2 regions of the Lysinibacillus sp. fkY74-1 genome follow, and region 2 is predicted to be linked to the other one. Evidence: riboswitches for the same ligand, from Rfam matches in the RefSeq annotation. Region 2 holds a riboswitch; the other holds the start of a gene.

The links. Region 2 has a riboswitch for FMN ahead of ribE (riboflavin synthase). Riboswitches for the same ligand answer to the same signal wherever they lie in the genome.
Region 1: another riboswitch for FMN. It lies ahead of ACE1MS_RS05730 (ECF transporter S component); the one in region 2 lies ahead of ribE (riboflavin synthase).

What each region holds. Positions count from the first base shown of each region.
Region 1 covers NZ_CP170173.1:1,220,982-1,232,174, reverse strand. Annotated here, with positions in the region: gene glnA (type I glutamate--ammonia ligase) at 1-1,036, opposite strand, end outside; gene ACE1MS_RS05735 (sodium-dependent transporter) at 1,236-2,582, opposite strand; gene ACE1MS_RS05730 (ECF transporter S component) at 2,767-3,354, opposite strand; FMN riboswitch at 3,574-3,761, opposite strand; gene ACE1MS_RS05725 (RNA polymerase subunit sigma) at 3,915-5,198, opposite strand; gene sigX (RNA polymerase sigma factor SigX) at 5,195-5,728, opposite strand; gene ACE1MS_RS05715 (ATP-binding protein) at 5,808-7,583, opposite strand; gene ACE1MS_RS05710 (response regulator transcription factor) at 7,576-8,292, opposite strand; gene ccsB (c-type cytochrome biogenesis protein CcsB) at 8,408-9,589, opposite strand; gene resB (cytochrome c biogenesis protein ResB) at 9,586-11,193, opposite strand, start outside.
Region 2 covers NZ_CP170173.1:1,503,389-1,514,581, reverse strand. Annotated here, with positions in the region: gene ACE1MS_RS07125 (GHKL domain-containing protein) at 286-1,593, shown strand; gene ACE1MS_RS07120 (spore germination protein) at 1,837-3,300, opposite strand; gene ribH (6,7-dimethyl-8-ribityllumazine synthase) at 3,451-3,918, opposite strand; partial or broken gene ribB (3,4-dihydroxy-2-butanone-4-phosphate synthase) at 3,945-4,553, opposite strand; gene ribE (riboflavin synthase) at 4,580-5,218, opposite strand; FMN riboswitch at 5,399-5,524, opposite strand; FMN riboswitch at 5,642-5,767, opposite strand; partial or broken gene ACE1MS_RS07100 (IS5/IS1182 family transposase) at 5,861-6,139, opposite strand; gene ACE1MS_RS07095 (ABC-F family ATP-binding cassette domain-containing protein) at 6,428-8,053, opposite strand; gene ACE1MS_RS07090 (YibE/F family protein) at 8,652-9,776, shown strand; gene ACE1MS_RS07085 (YibE/F family protein) at 9,773-10,552, shown strand; gene ACE1MS_RS07080 (HAD-IA family hydrolase) at 10,919-11,193, shown strand, end outside.

The DNA.
Region 1 (11,193 bases), 280 kb from region 2:
CTAAATAAGGATTTGCTGCAGGATCAACTGAACGTAACTCAATACGTGTTGATAATCCTCGAGCTGCTGGAATACGAATAAGTGGCGAACGGTTTTGAGCAGACCATGCAACATAGCATGGGGCCTCATAGCCTGGAACTAATCGTTTATAAGAATTAACCAGTGGATTCGTGATAGCAGTAAAGCCATGTACATGCTGGATAATACCTGCCATAAAGCTACGAGCTGTTGCGCTTAATTGAAGTTCTGCGTGTTCGTCATAGAAGGCATTTTTATCCCCTTCAAATAACGATAGGTTAAAATGCATGCCAGAGCCGTTAACTCCAAATAGTGGCTTAGGCATAAATGTTGCATGTAGCCCATGCTGTGCAGCAATCGTTTTTACGACTAATTTAAATGTTTGAATATTATCGCATGCTTCGATGGCGCTAGCATATTTAAAGTCAATTTCATGCTGTCCAGGTGCAACTTCATGGTGAGAAGCTTCAATTTCAAAGCCCATCCCCTCCAGTTCTAAAACAATATCACGGCGACAATTCTCCCCTAAATCTGTCGGAGCTAAGTCAAAATATCCTCCGCTGTCATTTAGTTCAAGTGTCGGATGCCCTTTTTCATCCAGCTTGAAAAGGAAAAATTCTGGCTCTGGTCCCAAGTTAAAAGAAGTGAAGCCTAACTCCTCCATTTCCTTTAAAACGCGCTTCAAATTAGATCGTGGATCCCCTTCAAAAGGTGTTCCATCTGGTCTTGCAATATCGCAAATAAAGCGTGCCACCTTACCTTTTTCAGCTGTCCAAGGAAAAATTACAAATGTATTAAAGTCTGGTCTTAAATACATATCTGATTCCTCTATACGTACAAAACCTTCAATCGAAGAACCATCAAACATGACTTTATTGTCTAATGCCTTTTCTAATTGGCTCACAGGTATCTCTACATTTTTAATCGTACCTAATATATCAGTAAATTGTAGGCGAATAAACTTCACATTTTCTTCCTTCACTCGGCGTATAATACCTTCTTTTGTATAATGTTTCATTTTCCACCACTCCAATGTAAATTTAATTAACACAACTTTTTTATGACTGTTTTAAAAATACATCATTTTTTAAAATTTAGCAACATTCATGTAAGGTTTTATAACATCGTTTTTTTAGAATATATTCATCTTGATTTTCGATACATAAAAAAGGCGTACCCATTTACTAAATGGATACACCTAATTTATATTTTATTTTTTAATATTGTAAAAGCATATTAACGAACACTACCAGAATGACAACAGGTACTATAATCAACATTAACAATCTGTAGGCTGAATAATATCCCTGTCCCATATGACTTCCCATTAACAGTTCTCTTCTTACAAATTCCTTATCCACTACATAGGCAATAAAAATAGCAATAAACAAGTTCCCCAATGGTAGCATTAAGTTAGATACTAAAAAGTCAGTTGCATCAAATATGTTCTTTCCAAAAACCGATACATCAGCTAACAAGCTAGAGGAAAGGGATGCTGGAATGGCTGCGAGAAATACGACTACACCAAGACATGAAGTCCATACAAGACGTGTTTTTTGACTATTTTCCATCAATGCCGCTACAATAATCTCGTATAAACTAAACGAAGACGTTAATGTGGCAAATAAGAACAATAATAAAAACATCGCTAAAAATACTTCCCCAAACGGCATCTGGCTAAATGCTGTTGGTAGCACCATAAATAATAAGCCCGGCCCAGCTGCCGGCTCTAAATCAAAAGCAAAAACAACCGGGAAAATGGCTAGTCCGGCTAAAAATGAAACCAGTACCGTCAGCATAACTACGGAGCCTGCCGAATTCGGAAGACTTACATCTTTTTTGAGGTAGGAACTGTATGTAACAAGACAAGAAAATCCTACTGCTAATCCAAAAAATGATTGCCCCAAAGCTTCTAATATAGATTTCCCTGTAATATTCGAGAAATCAGGCCATAAAAAGAATTTTATCCCTTCCATGGCGCCATCTAATGTGACAGCACGTATCACAAGGACAATGAACATAATAAAGAGCAATGGCATCATCCATTTATTTGCCTTTTCAATACCATTTTGGACTCCTAATGAAATAACAAGTACATTTGCTAATGTAAACAAAGCTAAACCTACAAGCGTAATCCAAGGTGTACCAATTATTTTTCCAAATAGCTCTGCAGGATCAATAGCTGGGTCAATGACAGCACCTGTTAATCCTAGCCCACTATAAATAAAAATCCAGCCCCCGACAACGCTATAAAATGTTAGTAATAAAAAACATCCGAGAACACCCATTCGGCCAATCCATGCCCACCCCTGCTTTGTAGGAGCAATTTTTTTATAGGCAGTGATTGCCTCAGACTGCGTACCTCGCCCTAATATATATTCAGATAATAGCATCGGGAGCCCAATTAATAATGTAAATAGCACAAATATTAAGAAAAACGCGCCTCCACCACTTTGCCCAGTTACATACGGGAGCTTCCAAATCGCTCCTAGTCCAATTGCAGCACCCGCTGATGCTAAAATAAATCCTAACTTACTAGACCACTGTCCTTTTTTTCCACTCATCTCTTCAAACTCCTCAAACATTCTAAACTCATCTCTAATTCTACATGAAAATAGAGTTCTCGACTAGGTATTACTAAAAAAGAACTAGTGATATCTCGACAACCTATTACCTTTTTCTATTTTCCTTCCACCATTTCATCTCATAAAAAAAACCTCGAGTTCTTCACTCAAGGTTTAGTACAATTTATTTTGTTATATACATAGAACGCTGGCGGTCAATCCATTTACGCATTGTTGTAAATAATAACGCCATAATACCCGTTAATAAAATTCCTTTGACAATATTAAATGGTAAAATACCAGCGACAATCATTTTATATAATGAATCACCTACAACAGGCTCCATACCTAAAAAGTAAGTGTACATTGGTAAAAATACAGCATAGTTTAAAATACTCATTCCTACTGCCATCACAACTGTTCCCGTTGCTAAACCTCCAACAAGACCAGCAATTGTTTTAAAGCGATTAAAAATAAAGCTTACTGGCAATATAAATAAAATACCTGTTACAAAATTAGCCATATGCCCTACGGGAACGCCTGTTGGAGTGCCTGAGAAAATCCAATCCAACACATTTTTAAACAACTCTACTAAAATACCAGCTACAGGTCCCATCGTGATTGCTGCAAGTAAGGCAGGCATATCACTGAAATCCACTTCTAAAAATGCTGGGAATGGTGGAATTGGGAAATTAAAAAGCATTAATAAAAACGAAATACTGCTCAGCATGCCAATCGTAATAAACGATTGAAGTTTGACATTTTTCTTCATAGAAAGCTCTCTCCTCTTTGCTGATTCAATCTCGCAAGAAGAAAGGTGACGATCTTTCAATTGTTTCATGAAAAAACCCTTATGCGTTTAATAAAGCATAAGGGAGAAAGGCATAACGAATAAACGTCCTCATCAACTAATTTTTGAGCACCGTTAAATAAGCCATACAAAAAAGCGCTCGGTCATAGTTTATTTCATGACAATGAATGACGATCGTACCTTCATCTTCTCCCATCCAGACTTTAACTGTCGGCCTTGGAATTCCACCAAGTCAGCCATGCGAAAATTCGCACAGGTCGCGGGCTGAAGAGTTAAAAATAAATCAATCGAGCTAATGAATAAATTCACTAGCGATTTACCACTCTATTACCGCCGGTCGGGATTTTCACCCTGCCCCGAAGATGAATCATATTATTTTATACTACAGCTTTACTATAATGAATTATGAAGTAAAAGTAAATAGTTCTGCTCAAAAAAATCCGATTAAATTGCTATGTTTTATAAACAGTAAAGGCATTCCCGCTATATGGGAATGCCTCTCTTTTTTATTCTTCCTTCGACTATGGTAAAAATTGTTTATTTGGTCCCACTGGCTTTGGTAAATAACCCTTCAAATCAAACCCTTCCCAGCTTTCTTGCACAACATTATCTAAAAGTAGCTGCTGATTAAAGCTAGCAGCAGTCAACATCATGGCCTCAATTAATTGAGTTGCTCGTATTGGTTCCATAGATGTTAAATCAAGCGGAATATCAAAGGTAACAACTACACCTTCCTCTTGTTCTTTGACTGTGTATGTCACATTTTCAGGCACAACGGATGTATAGACATCATCATTTTTATTTTTCATCTGTGTAAGTGCTTCTGTAACTGTCTCAAAAGTTTGACGGAAATCTGGTGATAAATATTCTGCACCATTAGTATCTTGGTACAAGTAATAATTATAACGCTTGGCATTAGTTAAAGACATCGCTTGATTTGGCTCACCTTCTTGAGAAAACTCATAGGGTGTTCCATCTTCATTTTGTATTTCTACTTCGGAATATTCAGAGTCCGAGAAGGTATCTTCCATTGTGCCTTTGTATTCATTAACTGTAGCAGAGGCAACATCATAGTCATTTTCCTTTGGCAAGACATGGATGAGCTTATCATCCTTCTCCTTCAGCTCACCTTTATAAGGATGATACTCTGTAAACCCTTTAGCCTCCTCGTCAATTTGCGGAGCATACTTTTCATACATCCGTAAGGTAGAAGGCTTCTCTCCTCCAAAATCAGTAGCCACACGTTCATTTGGGATAACATACGTCATAGGAACACTTTCCGCATCGCGTCCTGCCAAACCAATACGGAAAACGACAGCATCCTTTACATCCTCCTCGTAGACAGAGGTACGTAAAGATAAAATGCGCTCATGCTCCGCGACAATACTTTTGGAATCCAGCATTTCATCCTGCGTTGCCGCTTCCTTTGCCGCTGAATCATCTTGCATCGTAGAATACTGAGCTGTTTCAGGCATACTCGCTTGATCTTTTTGTTCACCTTGATTATTCTTCCATACTGTGCCAACGAGTATTGTTAGCACAAAGACTGCGGCTACACTCATAAAAATCTGCATATTACGTACCTTCGATTTTGTCGCAGGCTTTTTAATGATAGGATCTTCCTGTTGAGATGGTTCATCTTCTATAGGTTCTTGCATAGCTTCTTGAAGGTGGATATTATCTTGCAAGCGAGCATCTGCCATTAACCGATTTAATATATCTTCTTTCGAACGGTGGTCAGAAAGCTTAGGGGCATTGTTCAGTACATGTTCAAGCTGCTCATCATCAAATGGCTTATGTGTCATTGCCGTTTCGCCTCCTGTTCTCTGATCGGCTGTAGCTGTTGCCTTAAAAATTTAATGGCTCGATGCTGGGTTGTTTTTACCTTTGCTTCTGTCCAATCAAGTATTTGCGCCGTTTCTGCTATCGATAAATCCTGGAAATAACGCATAATAATGACCATTTTTTGGTCGCCAGTACAGTTTTCTAATACTGACGCTACTTGCATAAATTCATCACTGGCCTGTAGCATTTCCTCCGGTGATGGTGTGTTTGAATGGAGCTGTTCCGTTTCCCAGTCAAAGAAATCAAGCGAATGCTTCTGACGAACAGCTTGCTTTCTAAAATGATCAATCGCAACATTTTTGGCTATTGCAAAAAGCCATGTTTTCTCACTACTATTGCCTGCAAATTGATCATATGAGCGCAATACTCTTACATAAACCTCATGCGCTAAATCCTCAGCAAGTGTACGGTTTTTTACTAGATAGATTAGAAACTGGAACACGTCTTGATGATAGGCATCGTAAAGTCGATGGAACACGGAGTCATTCAATGCACTCCACCCCCGTTCTATATTATTTGTCGTCTTACTTTCGCAGAAGTTACAGCCAACTAATAACAAAACCCTGTTATTAATCGAACGGTAAATAAAATGTGAAGGTTGTACCTTCCTTAAGCACACTATCTACCATAATATTTCCTGAGTGTGCCTTTACAATATTTCGTGCAATGGCTAAGCCAAGTCCCGTACCACCCTTAGATCGAGTACGTGCCTTATCCGCTTTATAAAAGCGTTCAAAGACATAAGGTAAATCATCTTGAGGAATACCATGTCCTGTATCTTGAACAGAAATTTTAGCAAATGTTGGCTCCTTTTCTACTTTTACCGTGACAGACCCCTCATCTGTATGTCTTAATGCATTGTCGACTAAATTCGTGAGTACTTGCTCGATACGATCCTCATCTATATTAATCATAGCGTCGTCATTAAATTCACTATCGAATAGTAGATGAACATGCTTCTCTTTTGCCACCTGTGCAAATTTTTGAGTAATACGTTCAAATGTAGAATTAATCGGTAATTCATCTTTATAGAGCGTCATATGCCCCGATTCCATGCGTGCTAAATCTAATAAATCAGTGACAAGGCGACCCATTCGTTTGGATTCATCATAAATAATTTTTGTAATTTCATTACGTTCTTCCTGATCTTGAATAAAATCATCATCCATCAATGCTTCAGAATAACCTTGAAGCATGGCGATAGGAGTACGCAATTCATGAGAGACGTTCGCAATAAAATCAGATCTAAGTTTTTCTAGGCGATGTTGTTCTGTCATATCACGAATAACCGCGACTGCCCCTCGAATGATTTCTCCACTATAAAGAGGGCTAATTGTAAAAGTATAATAATTTCCATCCATTTCAATTTCCTCTTCTAGCTTATCCTCAAACATGAGTACATGGTCCAGCATATGATAAAGCTCTGGCGGTATTGGTTTAGCACTTTGTGAGCCTTTATTTACAAACCATTTTTGCATTAGACGTTCTGCTGGTGGATTACTTAATAATATTGTACGGTCACGATTAAACGTAATCACTGCATCTGTCATGGATGTCAAAATATTTGATAGCTGTTCATTTTCTTGATTGATAACCTCTAAATTATGCTTTAATTGACGACCCATTTGGTTGAAGGCAACTGCCAGCTGTCCAATTTCATCATTTTGAGTGGTAGGCATTTTTGCTTCAAAATTCCCCTTTGCAATTTCAAATGCCAGTTCACGCATTTTTCTAAGTGGTGAAGTTATACGAGAAGACAAGAAGAACGCAAAAAATGTCGTCAAGACAAATGCTATGAAAGCTGCCAAAAAGACAATTTTCGTCGTTTCCTTGGACGTTTTATGTAGAGCATCGGGGCTCTGATAGATGAAAACTGCTCCATGTACAGCATTTTCTACATTCAAGGGGAAGCCTAGCACTACATAAGATTCCATTTTCTCTGGATCTGTAGAGGAGGGCATCATCATTTCTTTAATAATGGGTTCGTCTGATTGAAAGACTTCACGGAAAGATTTATTCGCCAAAATGGTATCTTGAATTTTCTTTTTATTGACACCCTCTTGCATGGCAAAGGATACCTCTACATGGCTAATTGCAATTAGTGCATTGGTGCCTTTAGGTAAAATATCTTTTAATAGTTCTGAAGTCGATTCAGCTGTTTCATTGTCATCCACTATACTTGCCACAGTGGCAGCCGTTTGACGTAAAGATATTTCTGCTTGCTGCATGTGGTAGTTTTGAAGAAATTCAAGCATTAATACCGTGAAAACAAATAATACAAATGAAACGAGAAGCAATATGGTTACCCATAGCTTCCCGACAACACTATTCCATATTCTATTCATTGACAACCTCAAATTTGTAACCAACGCCCCAAACTGTCACAATCATTTTAGCAGCGTTTTCAGAAACACGGTTGAGCTTTTCGCGTAAACGTTTTACGTGTGTGTCAACTGTACGTAAATCACCAAAGAAATCATAATGCCAAACTTCTTTTAGTAGTTGTTCACGGTCAAATACTTTGTCTGGCGATTTCGCTAAGAAGTAAAGTAATTCATACTCTTTTGGTGTTAAATTAACCTCAATGCCCTCAGCCGTTACACGGTGTGCATCATGATCGATCATCAAATGCTGGAACACCACTAAATCTTTTGAAGAGGATGCATTTGTCGTAGGTGAGAATGCCTGTGAACGACGTAAAATAGCCTTCACACGTAACACAACCTCACGAGGACTAAATGGTTTTACAATATAATCATCTGCTCCTAGTTCGAAGCCTTGAACACGATTAGCTTCCTCACCTTTAGCAGTTAATAAAATAATAGGTGTTGCTGCTCGTTCACGAATTTCTGCACACACTTCTAGCCCATCTTTTTCAGGCATCATAATATCAAGTAAAATACAGTGATATTCTTTTTCTAAAGATTTTTCGATCGCTTGTTCACCATTTTCTGCCTCGTCAACAAGGTAACCTTCTCGCTCCAGATACATTTTTAATAAGCGGCGAATACGATCCTCGTCATCTACTACTAATACTGAAATATTTTCTGACACTTTCACGATCCCTCTCTTCCAATCTTTCTCTAACTTCTATTGTACATGGTGTGACACATATTGAAAAGAAAAGAAAGCCTCTTCGCTACAGCGAAAAGGCTTGTTGTTTCACAGGTTATGCGTAGGAGTGTAAACCTGCAAGAATTAAGTTAACAGCAATTAAGTTAAATAAAATAATGCCGAAACCAATTAATGCTAACCAAGCAGATTTTTGACCTTCCCAGCCTTTTGATAAACGTAAATGTAGGAATGCCGCATAGAATAACCATGTAATAAGAGCCCATACTTCCTTAGGATCCCAACCCCAGAAGCGACTCCAAGCAATTTGCGCCCAAATCATCGCAAAGATTAAAGCGCCTAGGGTGAATACAGGGAAACCAATTAGCACTGAACGATAACCAATTTCATCAAGTAATTGTAAGTTAACACGCTTCACAAGTGGTTGGAAAATAGCACTTATTCGACGACGTGCAATTAAGCGAATTAATAAATAAAATACTGACCCTACTAATAATGACCAGAAGACAGTTGTTAATTTCTTCGCATTAATTAATGCTGGCATTTCTACGATTGGTGACATGCCATGCTCTTCAACCACCTCATACTCATTCATACCGAATACAGGTGGTAAATTGTAAATAATTTTACGCGTAGTTCCTTCTTTATCCACATAATTGTAGCTAGATTCATAATCCATTGCACTGAATGTAGATGTCACAGCGACAAACCCAACAACTACTACAAGACAGTACATAACGGCTTCTAACCAAAATCGCTGTTTAGAAGGCTTCGTTAAATCTACAACCTTTAATAAGTAAATAAGTCCAGCCACAGCACTGATCGCTAAAATAGATTGCCCTAATGCCGCTGTAATTACGTGAATTGTTAACCAATGGCTTTGTAATGAGGGCACTAATGGACTTACTTCTTTCGGGAACATCGAAGCATAAGCGATAATTAAAAGTGCTACTGGTAATGCTACTAATCCAAGTGCAGATAAACGATAAATAAAGTAAATTAAAATAAACGCACCAACAATGAACATACCAAAGGCAGTTGTAAATTCAAACATATTACTTACTGGCGCATGTCCAGTATAAATCCATCGTGTAATAAAGTAGGCAAGCTGTGATACAAATCCAATAATTGTTACCACAATGGCAAGCTTACCCCATTTACCCGTGTTTTTACCCGTAGCATTCCCTTGCTTAATGGAACCACCAAATAATAACGTCGCAACTAAATAAGCAATAAAAGCTACAAATAACAGGTTTCCACTTATGTCAATCAAACTCATAAGGTGTTGTCACCTTCCTTTTCTTTAATGCCACCATCCGTGGACTCTTCGCCAGCCTCTTCTTTCTCTAACTGATCTTTGTACGGAGGCAATGCAGCAAATGCTGTAACAGCATCTAAATCCTTCTTCATGCTGAACATATTTTTATTAACATGGGCAGCCATTAAAACACGGCCATCCGGCTCAACTTGAAGCCATAAACGACGGTGATTCCAGTATGATCCAATTACGACACCAATCATAAAGATAACTCCACCAACAAATAAGATAGGAATTGTACTATCTTTACGGACCGTAATACCTGACATATCACGCATCTCAGCAGCAGCAAATTTCATTCTATATTTATTTTCGCCCAGTGGTTCTAGTGGTGGCTGCATAATTTCCACAAAACTTACTTCGCCTTCTGGTGTTTCTGGCGTAGTCATTTTAAATAAAAATGCCGGATTATTTGGAATCGATGTTTTTGTTTGAGGTTCTCCATTTTCAAAGCCATCAAAATCTGGTGTATAAACTAGAATTTGCACGGAAGACCCATTACCTAAATCATATTCTTTTTTAGGATTTGTTAAATCAATTTCCACTTTACCAAGTGATTTTTCACTCGCCTTATTAATTAATTCAAAATTCATTTGCTTTAATTCATTCAGACGATAATCCATTTGATAAAGAGCGAAGCCATCTTCTTTTAATGGGTGATTGACACGAATCGAATAATCTTTAACTTTTTCTAAATTTTCCGTATCGCCAGGGATTGCATCTTTAGGCTGTTTGTAAAGCGTAATATCAGTTTGGAAGTTTTTAGCAACCACGTTAACACCCTGTTTTACTTGCTCTCCTTGAGGTTCATTATCGTGAGTTTCTAAAATAAAATCTTTGTTTTCAATGAAATAACCGTCCATGCCAGTAATAGCACGTGTCTCTCCCTCGCGGACCCATATTGATTCATCAACATAAAATCCTGGGATAAGACGTAACATAACCCCACTTAAGAAGATAATGAGACCGACATGGTTTATGTACGGACCGTAACGAGAAAAGCGACCTTTTTCAGCTAAGAGAGCGCTACCATCTCGACGAACAGAGTATCTCATTTCAGTCATTTTTTGAGCCACTTTATCAAGCGTCTCCTCTGCGTCAGCCGTTATTTGACCTTCACTAATAATACGTTGACGCTTCATAAAGCTTTCATGTCTTTTAACACGCTGATTCTTTAGTGATTTATAGAGTGGGATCCCTCGGTCTAGACTCGCTACAATAATTGATACAGCTAGCATACCAACTAAAATTTGGAACCACCATGAACTGTATAAATCTGAGAGTCCTAGCGTGTAATAAATTTTACCAAACGTACCATATACGTCAGCGTAATAAGCTCCCTTCTCTATATCAGAGGCTTTTACATAAAACTCTTGTGGTAGTAATGTTCCGATTGAAGCAGCAATTAATGTGATAATAATTAAAGATATACCAACTTTAACACTAGAGAAGAAATTCCAAATTTTGTCGATAATCGATTTGTTATACGTTTTAGAACGAATGGCAGTACCGTCATAACGCATATCAACAACTTTATTTTGCTTCTCTTCTTCCGTTAAAGGACG
Region 2 (11,193 bases):
ATGATGTATGACAGGCAAGGGATTTTTTTATGCGACCTTTGTTTCAGGAATTTTATGAACTTTCCTTGAGTATAGGAACTGAGACATAAAATGTGCTATTTCACCTTTTTAGTTTACTTTCTTGTAAAGGATTATTAAACTAGTGTTTACGGTGTGTAATTTTAAAGTCATATTGATTTTGTGTTTTATTTTATGTAGGATAAACAAGCATTGTTTGGTTTACAAACAAAAAATAGAGTTAATTAATATTCTAGAATATTAATAGATGAGGAAGTCCCGAGTTATATGAAAAATCCAAAAATAAAGCTTATATTAATTCTATCAACAATTTTATTATGTTTGTTTACAAGTTTAAACATCATTACATCCTATGTAAAAATTAAAAAGACCGTTGAAGAATCAATTGCTAATCAAAGTCTAGAGGCTGCCACTACCATTGCATCTTCCATCGATACCATTGCCTATCAGCAATTTTTAGATAATCCGCACAAGAATGATTATTATTGGGAAGTAAGAAGTTACTTAAATGATGCAAGGGTAAAGCTAGGTGCATTATTTGTTTATACATTACAGGTGGATAACCCAAAAGTATCAAAAGCAATGGTAATGGGTATGCCGAGTGAACTAAAAAAAGGATTTGAAATAGGTGAGGTTTGTACTGTTCCTGCTCAACAAGTAGAAAAAGCCTATCATGGTGAAACCTATGTTACAGAGGTAATCCATGATTCAGTCCACGGTTCTTATTTATCTGTTGGTGCGCCCATTAAAGATGATACAGGCAAAATAATTGGTTATCTAGGTATTGATATAAGCGCAGATACTTTAAATGGTATTAAAGGAAAAGTCATTGAAGATAACCTATTTATTTTTATTTTCAATGGTGTCTTTATTTTAATTGTTGCTGGTTCTTTTTTATTTTTACAAAGATGGTACCAAAAAGAGGTAGCGAAGGAAGTAGGCGCTACAGAAGATACTTACCAAGCAGAAATCAAAACGTTGATTACCTCGGTGTCTTCGTTACGTCATGATTTCACGAACCATATTCAAGTTTTACATGGCCTTTTACAATTAGAAAAAACAGATCAAGCAAAACAATATTTAGCATCACTGTCTAAAGAAGTACAAGCGATTAAATCTTTAAAATTAAATATTGATCATCCAGGTTTATCCATATTATTACAAACAAAAAAGCTAACTGCACAGAATCATAATATTGATATGGATTTTACCATCTCTCAGGGCGACTTTAATAAAATTAAAACGACAGATTTAATCAAGATTCTATCGAACTTAATTGACAATGCGATTGATGCTGCCAATGAATTGCCTGAGGGGCAACGTAAAATTATGATTTGTTGTCAAGCAAATGAAACACAATATGAATTTAAAATTACGAATACAGGACCGAATATTGTAGATGAGAATCAAATCTTTAAACAAGGATTCTCTACGAAAAAGCATGAAAATGGTAAAATCCGAGGGCAAGGTTTATTTATCGTGAAAGAAATTGTCCATAAATATCATGGAGATATTTCAATTGAATCATCGAAACATCTTGAAACGACTGCCATCGTCCATATTCCGTTCAAATAGCTACAAAATGTAGAGACCATTAGACAAAGGCCATTGAGAAAATGATTCTCAATGGCCTTTGTTTTTTCTCATCCTCGTACGCATAGTAATAGAAGTACAGCACGGCATAACAACTTTTTCGGAAAGAGCAAGAGATGCGGCTAGACCCCTTCCGTAATGAAAACCAACGGCCTCATGTTATTTCCATGAAAAAGAAAGAAAAAAACCTTTTGAGCTTGTCTACAGCCAAATATTAGTCAACGGTCAGACACCCTGATTTTTTTTTGCCTTTTTAGTAGCTGTTCGTGTCCGATCTTGTGGTTTTAAGAATGGTGGTCGTAGACTATAGCTCTTTGGCGATAGACGTAGCAAGGACTTGCCGATATCCCCCTTATCGTAATCAGCACTAAAATTTATATAGGGCACACCTAAAACACGCATATTTGCTGCATAAAGGATAATAAAAAAGACTGAAATAAAAAATCCAAACAGACCCAAAAAAGCTGAAAATAAAATGATGATTAATCGGAAAATACTCATTGCTGTCACAAAGGCTTGATTGACTAGTGTAAATGCAGCAATACTTGAAATCGCAATGATAACAATCATCGAAGGGCTTGTCACACCAGCTTTAATCGCAGCATCTCCAATGATTAATCCTCCCACCACACTGATTGAACCACTAATCGCACTAGGCAAACGCAAATTGGCCTCGCGAAACATTTCAAACATAAAAAGCATCATCATTATTTCAAGTATTGTCGGAAATGGTAATCCGGTTCTTGACTCGACCACTGTCGCAAGAAGAAGATATGGAAGCTGTTCTTGATGATAGGTGGTTACGGCAAGCCAAAAACCAGGAAGTAACATACTGATCAGTATTCCAAATATTCGGAGCACCCGTTCCATTGAACTAACGATGATGGGATATTCATTGTCCTCAGATGTTTTAAAGAGCAGCATAATATTGGCCGGAATAATCATGGCATACGAAACGCCATCGATCATTATTAGTATTCGTCCTCTCATTAATGCCTGAAGAGCAAAATCTGGTCTTCCCGTATAATCATGTCTAGGGAGAACTTTAGCCGTTTGTTCAATTGCCTCCATCAGCAAATCGCCATTAACGACAATATCTGTATCAATTTTTTGTAATTGTAAACGGATTTGTTCTAGCATATTCAAATTCACAATGTCTTCCATATATAACACAGCTACCGTTGTTTTAGAGCGTTGACCAATCTCTAATGTTTCTACACTAAATGAATTTGTAGGTAAACGTTTTCGTAGTAAAGCTATATTAATAAATACATCTTCAATAAAATCATCTCTTGGCCCTTTCACAACTAATTCAAGCGTTGTTTCCCCAGGCTCACGATTAGGTCTATTTGAAATATCACTGGAATAAATCAAGTGATCTTCCTCAAAATATAATAAGACGTGGCCTTTATAGACTCTTGTAATAATATCCTCTTTCTTCATGACCTTTTGTAAATAAGGAACATGAAGATGCTGTTCAATTAGTTCTTCTAACGTTTCATCAGAACCACTATTAAATAAGGATTGGACACGTTCGACTACAACGGTTTGAAGAAGTTCTTCGTCTATCATGGCGTCACAGGTTATCATATGGACGGTATGTTGCTGAAATTTATACTGTTGGAATATCACATCAGCAGAGCGTTGAAATAGTGATTTCAACATTTTCAAATTCATCATTTGTTCCATTGAAATACTTCTCATCTCCTACTGAGCCTGCTCAAATTTAGTACATTTATGAAAACTTGGACGTTTAATAAATATACTTAGGCATATTTTTCCCATGGATATAAAAATTATTCAAGCAACCAGTACGGTGATAACCTATTCAGTATGTTCTTAGCCAATCATTTTTTGTAGATTCGCCATCTCAATTGCCGATATTGCCGAATCATACCCTTTATTACCTGATTTTGTCCCCGCACGTTCAATCGCCTGTTCAATATTTTCTGTTGTAACAATACCGAAAATAACTGGCACATTGGTCGTTAACGATACATTTGCTATACCTTTTGCCGACTCATTACATACATAATCATAATGTGTTGTAGAACCGCGAATAACCGTTCCTAAACCAATAATCGCATCATATTTTTTTGTCTCTGCTAATTGTTTCGCAATAAAAGGCACCTCAAAAGCTCCAGGCACCCATGCAACATCAATAGATGCTTCATCAACACCATGTCGCTTTAACCCATCCATTGCTCCATCTAATAATTTGCTTGTAATAAACTCATTGAATCGACCTACAACTACTGCAATTTTTAAATCCGTTCCTATTAATTGTGCTTCAAATGTTTGACCCATTTTTTATAACTCCTTTGTTAGTAGTTTGTTGTTAATGTTTGGCTACGATAAGCGGCTAACGCCTCAATGGAAATCATTTTTAAACCATGATGTGCTGCATACTTTGTCAGTTCTTCAAAGCGCATCATGTGACCATCGTCTCCCATGATTTCACAAATCACCCCAGCAGGAATACTATGACAAAGCTTAGCTAAATCAATGGTCGCCTCCGTATGGCCTCTTCGCTCTAAGACACCGTTATCCTTTGCGATTAATGGAAAAATATGTCCTGGCCGACGAAAATCAGTGTTTTTTGCTTGAGACTTCAGCATCTTTTGTATAGTGAAAGCCCGGTCAAAGGCACTAATCCCTGTTGTTGTGTCTATATGGTCGATACTTACGGTAAATGCTGTTTGATGGTTATCCGTATTATGCTGAACCATTGGGTGCAGTTCTAGCTTATGTGCTAGCTCCTGCGAAATCGGCGTACAAATTAAACCTCTCCCATAAGTCGCCATAAAGTTAATCGTTTCAGGAGTGATATATTCAGCAAGTGCAAGAAGATCCCCCTCATTTTCCCGATCTTCATCATCCACCACGACAATCACTTTCCCTTGTTTTAAATCCTCTATGGCATCTTCAATTGCATGTAGCACTCTTGTCATCTCCTTATTATGTGATCTTAAAAACCATGCCGTGCCAAATAATCTCTTGTTATCATAGACTTGTCTTGCCCGTTCTTCAATTGGTTTACAATATACTTACCTACTAAATCTGTTTCAATATTGACGAATGCGCCAATTTTTTTCATGCCTAAAATTGTTTCCTTGTAAGTATGAGGAATCAGTGAAATAGTGACATAATTCGATTCAACATGAAAGATTGTTAAGCTTGTGCCATCAATCGTTATGGAGCCCTTTGGAATACAGAAACTTGTTAGTTCCTCAGACAATTCGATATCAATATAGACCGCGTTAGCGACTGGACGCTTTCGTAAAATTTTCCCAACTGCATCAACATGGCCAGCAACAAAATGACCACCAAATCGCCCGTTCGCAGGCATAGCACGCTCCAAATTAACCGGATCGCCTACTGCAAGCTGATGTAAATTTGTAGCTTTGACGGTTTCAGGCATGACATCCATCGTCAGCTCTTGATTCGTAAAATGGGTCACCGTTAAACAAACTCCATTGACGGCTATACTGTCCCCTAGCCTTACATCTTCTGTAACTTTTGAAGAGTGAACAGTGATTTTCATACTGTTCTTATTGCTTTGCAAGGCTTTAATAGTGCCAATATCCTCTACAATACCTGTAAACATTTCTTCACCTGCTTTCACTCATTTACGTAGCTTTTATCCGTCACTCTTTCTTTTCTATCCGTCTCCCTTCTGAAGCTTCTATAAAAAGAAAAACCCCTTTCACAAAGGGGTTTTGGGAGTATAAGACATCAATAAATAAGCCTACTTGGATATACATTTTTTCCATAGACTAGTATCTTATTTGTTCTTCTCCCATCCAGACTATCACTGTCGGTTTTGGATTTGCACCAAATCAGCTTGCGCTCACGGACTTTGAATAACTTCATCACCGCCGATTGGGAATTTCACCCTACCCCGAAGAACATCTTCTATTCAATTGATTGGCTAAATAAAAAACTTCCCTACAAGTTTGCGGGAAGTAGTGTAATAAATGCATAATCAAATAGACCTTTTAAATTACATTGAATTTAAAAAGCTCGCACTTATACCCTTCTCCCATCCAGACTGTTACTGTCGGTTTTGGATTTGCACCAAATCAGCTTGCGCTCACGGACTTTGAATGACTTCATCACCGCCGATTGGGAATTTCACCCTACCCCGAAGGATCATTTTATTTAGCTAGTTCTTACGATAACACTATTTAATTATATTATCTATACTTCTGTCTGTATTTTTTAAAAAAGGTGCCACCCCTTACTATAGCTCCACATACGACGCCCAAATATGACGTTGAATGAGTTTTTGATGATGCTTACTTTCTGTACATTAGGAAAGGCTTGGACACTTCGCACAAATCAAAGGATTCGATTTATATTGGCGATATCCTTCCTTCGTCGTTGTCGCATACTTCAATATCTGCCCTTGTTTCAAAGGTAACAATAATAATGCCCGTCATATATACTCATGCTTTCGGAAGAATCCATCTTTCATTTTAGGACGTGTATATGGAAGAACAGGCAACATTTGATTCTCTAACAAATAAATATATAGTCTACATGGAGAATTTACTTTTCAATACCCTATGTAGAAGTTGATGGGAACGAAGGGCGGCGACTCCTGCGGGAAAAGCGGGAAAGTCGAGATCCTGGACTGAGCGAAGCGAGGGAAGCAGCTCGACCCCGCCCGCGGAAAGCGTCCGCCTGTAGTGAAAATCAACGGCTTTACTTTATTTTATTGTAAAAGAAAAAAGACTGTAGTCAAACTCTCAAATTTTTTGAGTTTGTCTACAGTCTGAGCCACCTCTTACTATAGAGGTGGCTTCTTAGTCCTTTAATGACTTAACTTTTGAACATAATCATTATAATTTCCTGAAAAGGCGGTCACACCAGTTGGAGATAATGCTAGTAATTTATTTGCTAGCTTATTAAGAAAATAACGATCATGAGAAATGCATAATAATGTGCCATCAAATTGCAAAAGCGCCTTCTCCAATACTTCCTTGCTAAATAAATCAAGATGATTGGTCGGTTCGTCCATTATAAGTACATTTGCTTTTTGCAAAATTAGCTTTGCTAAGGCTACACGCGCTTTTTCTCCACCGCTAAGGGAGGCTATCTTTTTAAAGACATCTTCTCCCGTAAATAAAAAATTACCAAGCACTGTCCGTATTCTTGCCTCTTCCATCGAAGGGAAGGTACCCCATACCTCTTGTAATATTGTATGATTAGGATGTAATGACTCTTGCTCCTGATCATAATAACCTATTGTCACACCATTTCCCCATGCAATAACGCCACGATCCGGAGTTAATTCATGTAACAATGCCTTCAATAACGTTGATTTTCCAACACCATTTGGGCCTATTAATGCGACCCGTTCGCCTCTATATAATGAAAATTCAATATCTTCCATTAATATTTTTCTGCCCGCATGTAACTGATAGGAGAGTGCTAGGTCCTTTACCTTCAGTACTTCTTTATGTGAATTCTTATCAGTAGCAAATGTCATTTGTGCATGTTTTTGATTCTTGTGCGGCTTTTCAAGACGTTCTATCCGTTCAAGCTGTTTCCTTTTGTTCTTGGCACTTTTTGAGGAAGTAGCCATAGCAATATTCCGTTGAATATAATCCTCCATTTTTGTGATTTGCTGCTGCTGCATCGTATATTTCTTCTCCAGCAGTTCACGATCTTTAGTCTTGCTTTCCACATACTTAGAATAGTTACCGCTGTATTTTGTTCCATGAGTACGTTCAATCTCATAAATCTCATGGACAAGGGCATCTAAAAAGTAACGATCATGTGAAATAACAAGAATGGCCCCTTGATAGCCACGTAAATAACTTTCCAGCCAATTTAAAGTCGCAAAATCCAAATGGTTGGTCGGTTCATCTAACAGTAACAAATCCGGCTGCGTTAATAAAATTTTAGCAAGTGCCAGTCTAGTTTTCTGACCACCACTTAATGATTCGATAAGTGTGTCTGTCGGTGTACTACTAAAGCCCATCCCATTTAACATACTATTTATTTTTGCCTCGATGTCATAGCCTCCCTGTTGTGAAAACCAATCGGATTTGCTAGCATATCTCTGCATCACTTGTTCCAGCTTTTCAGGGGCATTTAGATAAGAAGACTCACTCATCTGCATTTCCAACTCTCGAAGTTCCTTTTCAACCTCTAGAAGCTCCGTAAATGCCCCAAGCATTTCAGTCCAAATCGTATGGTCTGGCTGCAATCCACTATCCTGTTGCAAATAACCTAGTTTAATTCCTTTCCCCCTATAAATATCGCCTTCATCATAAGGAATATCCCCTACAATCATCTTTAGTAGCGTGGATTTTCCAGCTCCATTTACACCTATAAGTCCAATCCGATCGCCACGTTCCATTTTCATCGTTATGTTAGAAAGAATGGGCTCTCCCAAGTAGCTCTTACTAATTCCATTTAATTGAAGTATCATTTTTTCCATCTCCTTATTTATTTTATCCATTACTAATAAGCTAATCGCTCAAGAAATAAATGGACATATAAGGTTACACATCACTTTTCACTCCTTTCAAACACAAAAAAGGTGCCGTCATAAAACGGCACCTTCCACCCCTCCTATGAACAAGAGGGCATGTTAAATTTTACTATTAAACAAAAAAACGCCGTTAAGAACCGGCGTTTTTGTATCTATACATCTCATTTGATTGGATACTATCAGTTTTAAAGAAGGCTAGAAGCAACCGGAACCTGCATCGATATGAAATTTGCTTAAAAAAGGGCATACTTCTCCCTTTGCCAGCAAACCTCCACAAAGATTGTAAGATTTCACCACTATTTCAGTTAAACCTTTTGCACAAACAGTTCCCATTACTTCGTCCTCCCTTCGATTTTATAGTATCCACTAATCTACCATAAATCTTTCTAGATTACAAATGTCCTCTCACGTTCTTATTCTTATATGCCTTGGAATATGGCACGCCTATCGTTACACTTAATAATATATCGGAACTTACTATTGTTAAAATCGTTCCTGTACAAGTGACTATTCAGTCCACTAGGAGGTCATTCCCTTGCAATTTTTAAGAAACTTAACAATTAAACAACGTATTTTCTCTGCCCTATTAATACTCGGCTGCGGAATATCGATCTTTTTCGTTCATCATAATGAACAGTTTTATGATCGACCGATTGCTGAAATATTGAATGTCAAAGTGGTAGAATCAAAGCCTCTAACAGACATGTACGACAATGACGATACTTTGTATACGCAGCAAATTAAGGCTGTACTTAAAAATGGGCAGCACAAAGGACAAATAATTGATTTGATGAATGACTACTCTTCGTCTGGAGCCTTTGATCAAGAATACTTTGAAGGCAATGAAATTTTTGTCGCAATAGATGCACATTCGACACAGTCAGATTTAACGGGGACCATTCTCGATTTGAAACGAGATCAAACAATCATGATTATCACTTGGACTTTTATCTTTGCGCTACTCATCATCGGAAAAAGACAAGGTTTATTTGCCATTATTAGCTTAGTCGTAAATGCCAGTATTTTAACATTTGCATTAGACCTTTACGTAAAGCATGGCAGCCTCAATTTATTATTCATCAGTGGTGTGTGTGTCCTATTATTTACTGTTATTTCATTGTTACTGATTAGTGGATTGAATACGAAAACATATGCAGCCATTGTAGCTACTCTTTTAGGGACAATCATAGCCCTTAGTATTAGCTCTGCTGTGATGTGGTTGACGGGAGAAAGCGGCCTACGCTATGAGGAAATGCAATTTTTAACACGTCCCTACCGAACTGTTTTTATGGCTGGTTTATTCATTGGTTCACTTGGGGCTGTTATGGATGTCGCGATTACTATGTCCTCTTCTATTTACGCCCTATATGAACAAGACTCTCGTATTTCTTTACAAGCTTTAAAGGCATCTGGTCAGGAGATTGGAAAAGACATTATGGGTACCATTACAAGCATTCTATTCTTCGCGTATATTTGTGGCTCCATACCAATGGTCATCCTCTATTTGAAAAATTCATCTACATTAGGACTCACTCTATCCTTGAATCTTTCATTAGAGCTAGCTCGTGCCCTTGCAGGGGGTATTGGAGTAGTCCTGACAATACCTATCAGTCAATATACAGCTATTTTTTTTATTAATCGAAAGAGGGTTAAAGAATGAATGTTATCGTTGTTTTGGCAATTATTTTATGTTTATTGATGGTGGTAGTTGGAGGTAAGCAAGGCCTACGCTCGTTTCTTTCTTTATTTTTAAATTTTGCTGTTCTCTTCGTGACCATTTTCCTCATGACAAACCCTAAAAACAGCCCTATTATTCTAACGTTTATTGCTTGTACTGTCATCAGTTGCATTAGTTTGTTTTATATTAATAAAACAAATAGTAAAACCATTACTGCATTTATTTCGACAATGGTAACGATTGTTGTTTTATTGCTTTTTATTACGTTTATAACGAAAAAGGCCATGATTCAAGGATTTGGCGAAGAATCAACAGAAGAAATAAGTATCTTTTCTCTCTATATCGGTGTTAATTTCGTGCAGATTGGTGCATCGGTCATTATTATGAGTACGATAGGTGCCATTATGGATGTTGCCATTTCCATTGCTACCTCTATGCATGAGATTTTTTATCGCAATCCTTCAATCAGTAGAAAGACACTTTTTACATCTGGAATAAGTATTGGGAGAGACATTTTAGGAACCGATACAAATACTTTATTTTTTGCTTTCTTTGGTGGCTATTTAAGTTTATTGATATGGTTTAAGGATCTCTCTTATTCGATTGGCGAAATCGTCAATTCCAAAGTCTTTAGTGCGGAAATGATGACAATTTTTTGCGCAGGCATCGGCATTGCACTAATTATTCCTATTGCCTCCTCCGTCAATGCTTATTATTTAGTAAAAACACGACAAAAAAAGAATAGCTCTCTCCCATAAAAACAGAACTATCACTTTGTCGTGATAAGTACTGGAGATAAAGTGAGTACCTCTTTGCCTTTATGGTTTGAAACGTACAACACACCTAAAATGGTATGCAAATTTGTATTAGCCCTAACATAAAACACAAAAAGAATTAGGTAGCTATAGAGGGTGTCTCATAAGAGTTTTGAGACACCCTCCTTTGTTGCATCTTTTCCATTGCAAACCCAGCATTTTCTGATAATATTTACCATAAGATGATTACGTAGCTTTTAAAATGACTGTTGTCCATGTTTCATGACCTAACAATTGGTCGCCCATTCCATGTAACATTTTTAAGCATAAAACGTCAATACAACTAGATAATAAAGGAGAAAGTTTGCAATGAAAACTATAATTTTTGATTTTGATGGAACGTTGGCAGATTCAACTGCTGTGTTTGCATCAGCATGGAATACATTAGCACAAAAATATAAATTTAAAGGAATTGAATTGAAGGAAATTGATACATTAAAAAAATTATCGATTTCAGAACGTAGTAAGTTATTTGACTTTCCAATGTATAAATTACCTATGATTTTACCGCAATTTTACAAGCTATATCGCCAATCATTAAACGATGTTCATCTTTTTGCAGGGATGAAGGAAGTATTACTCGA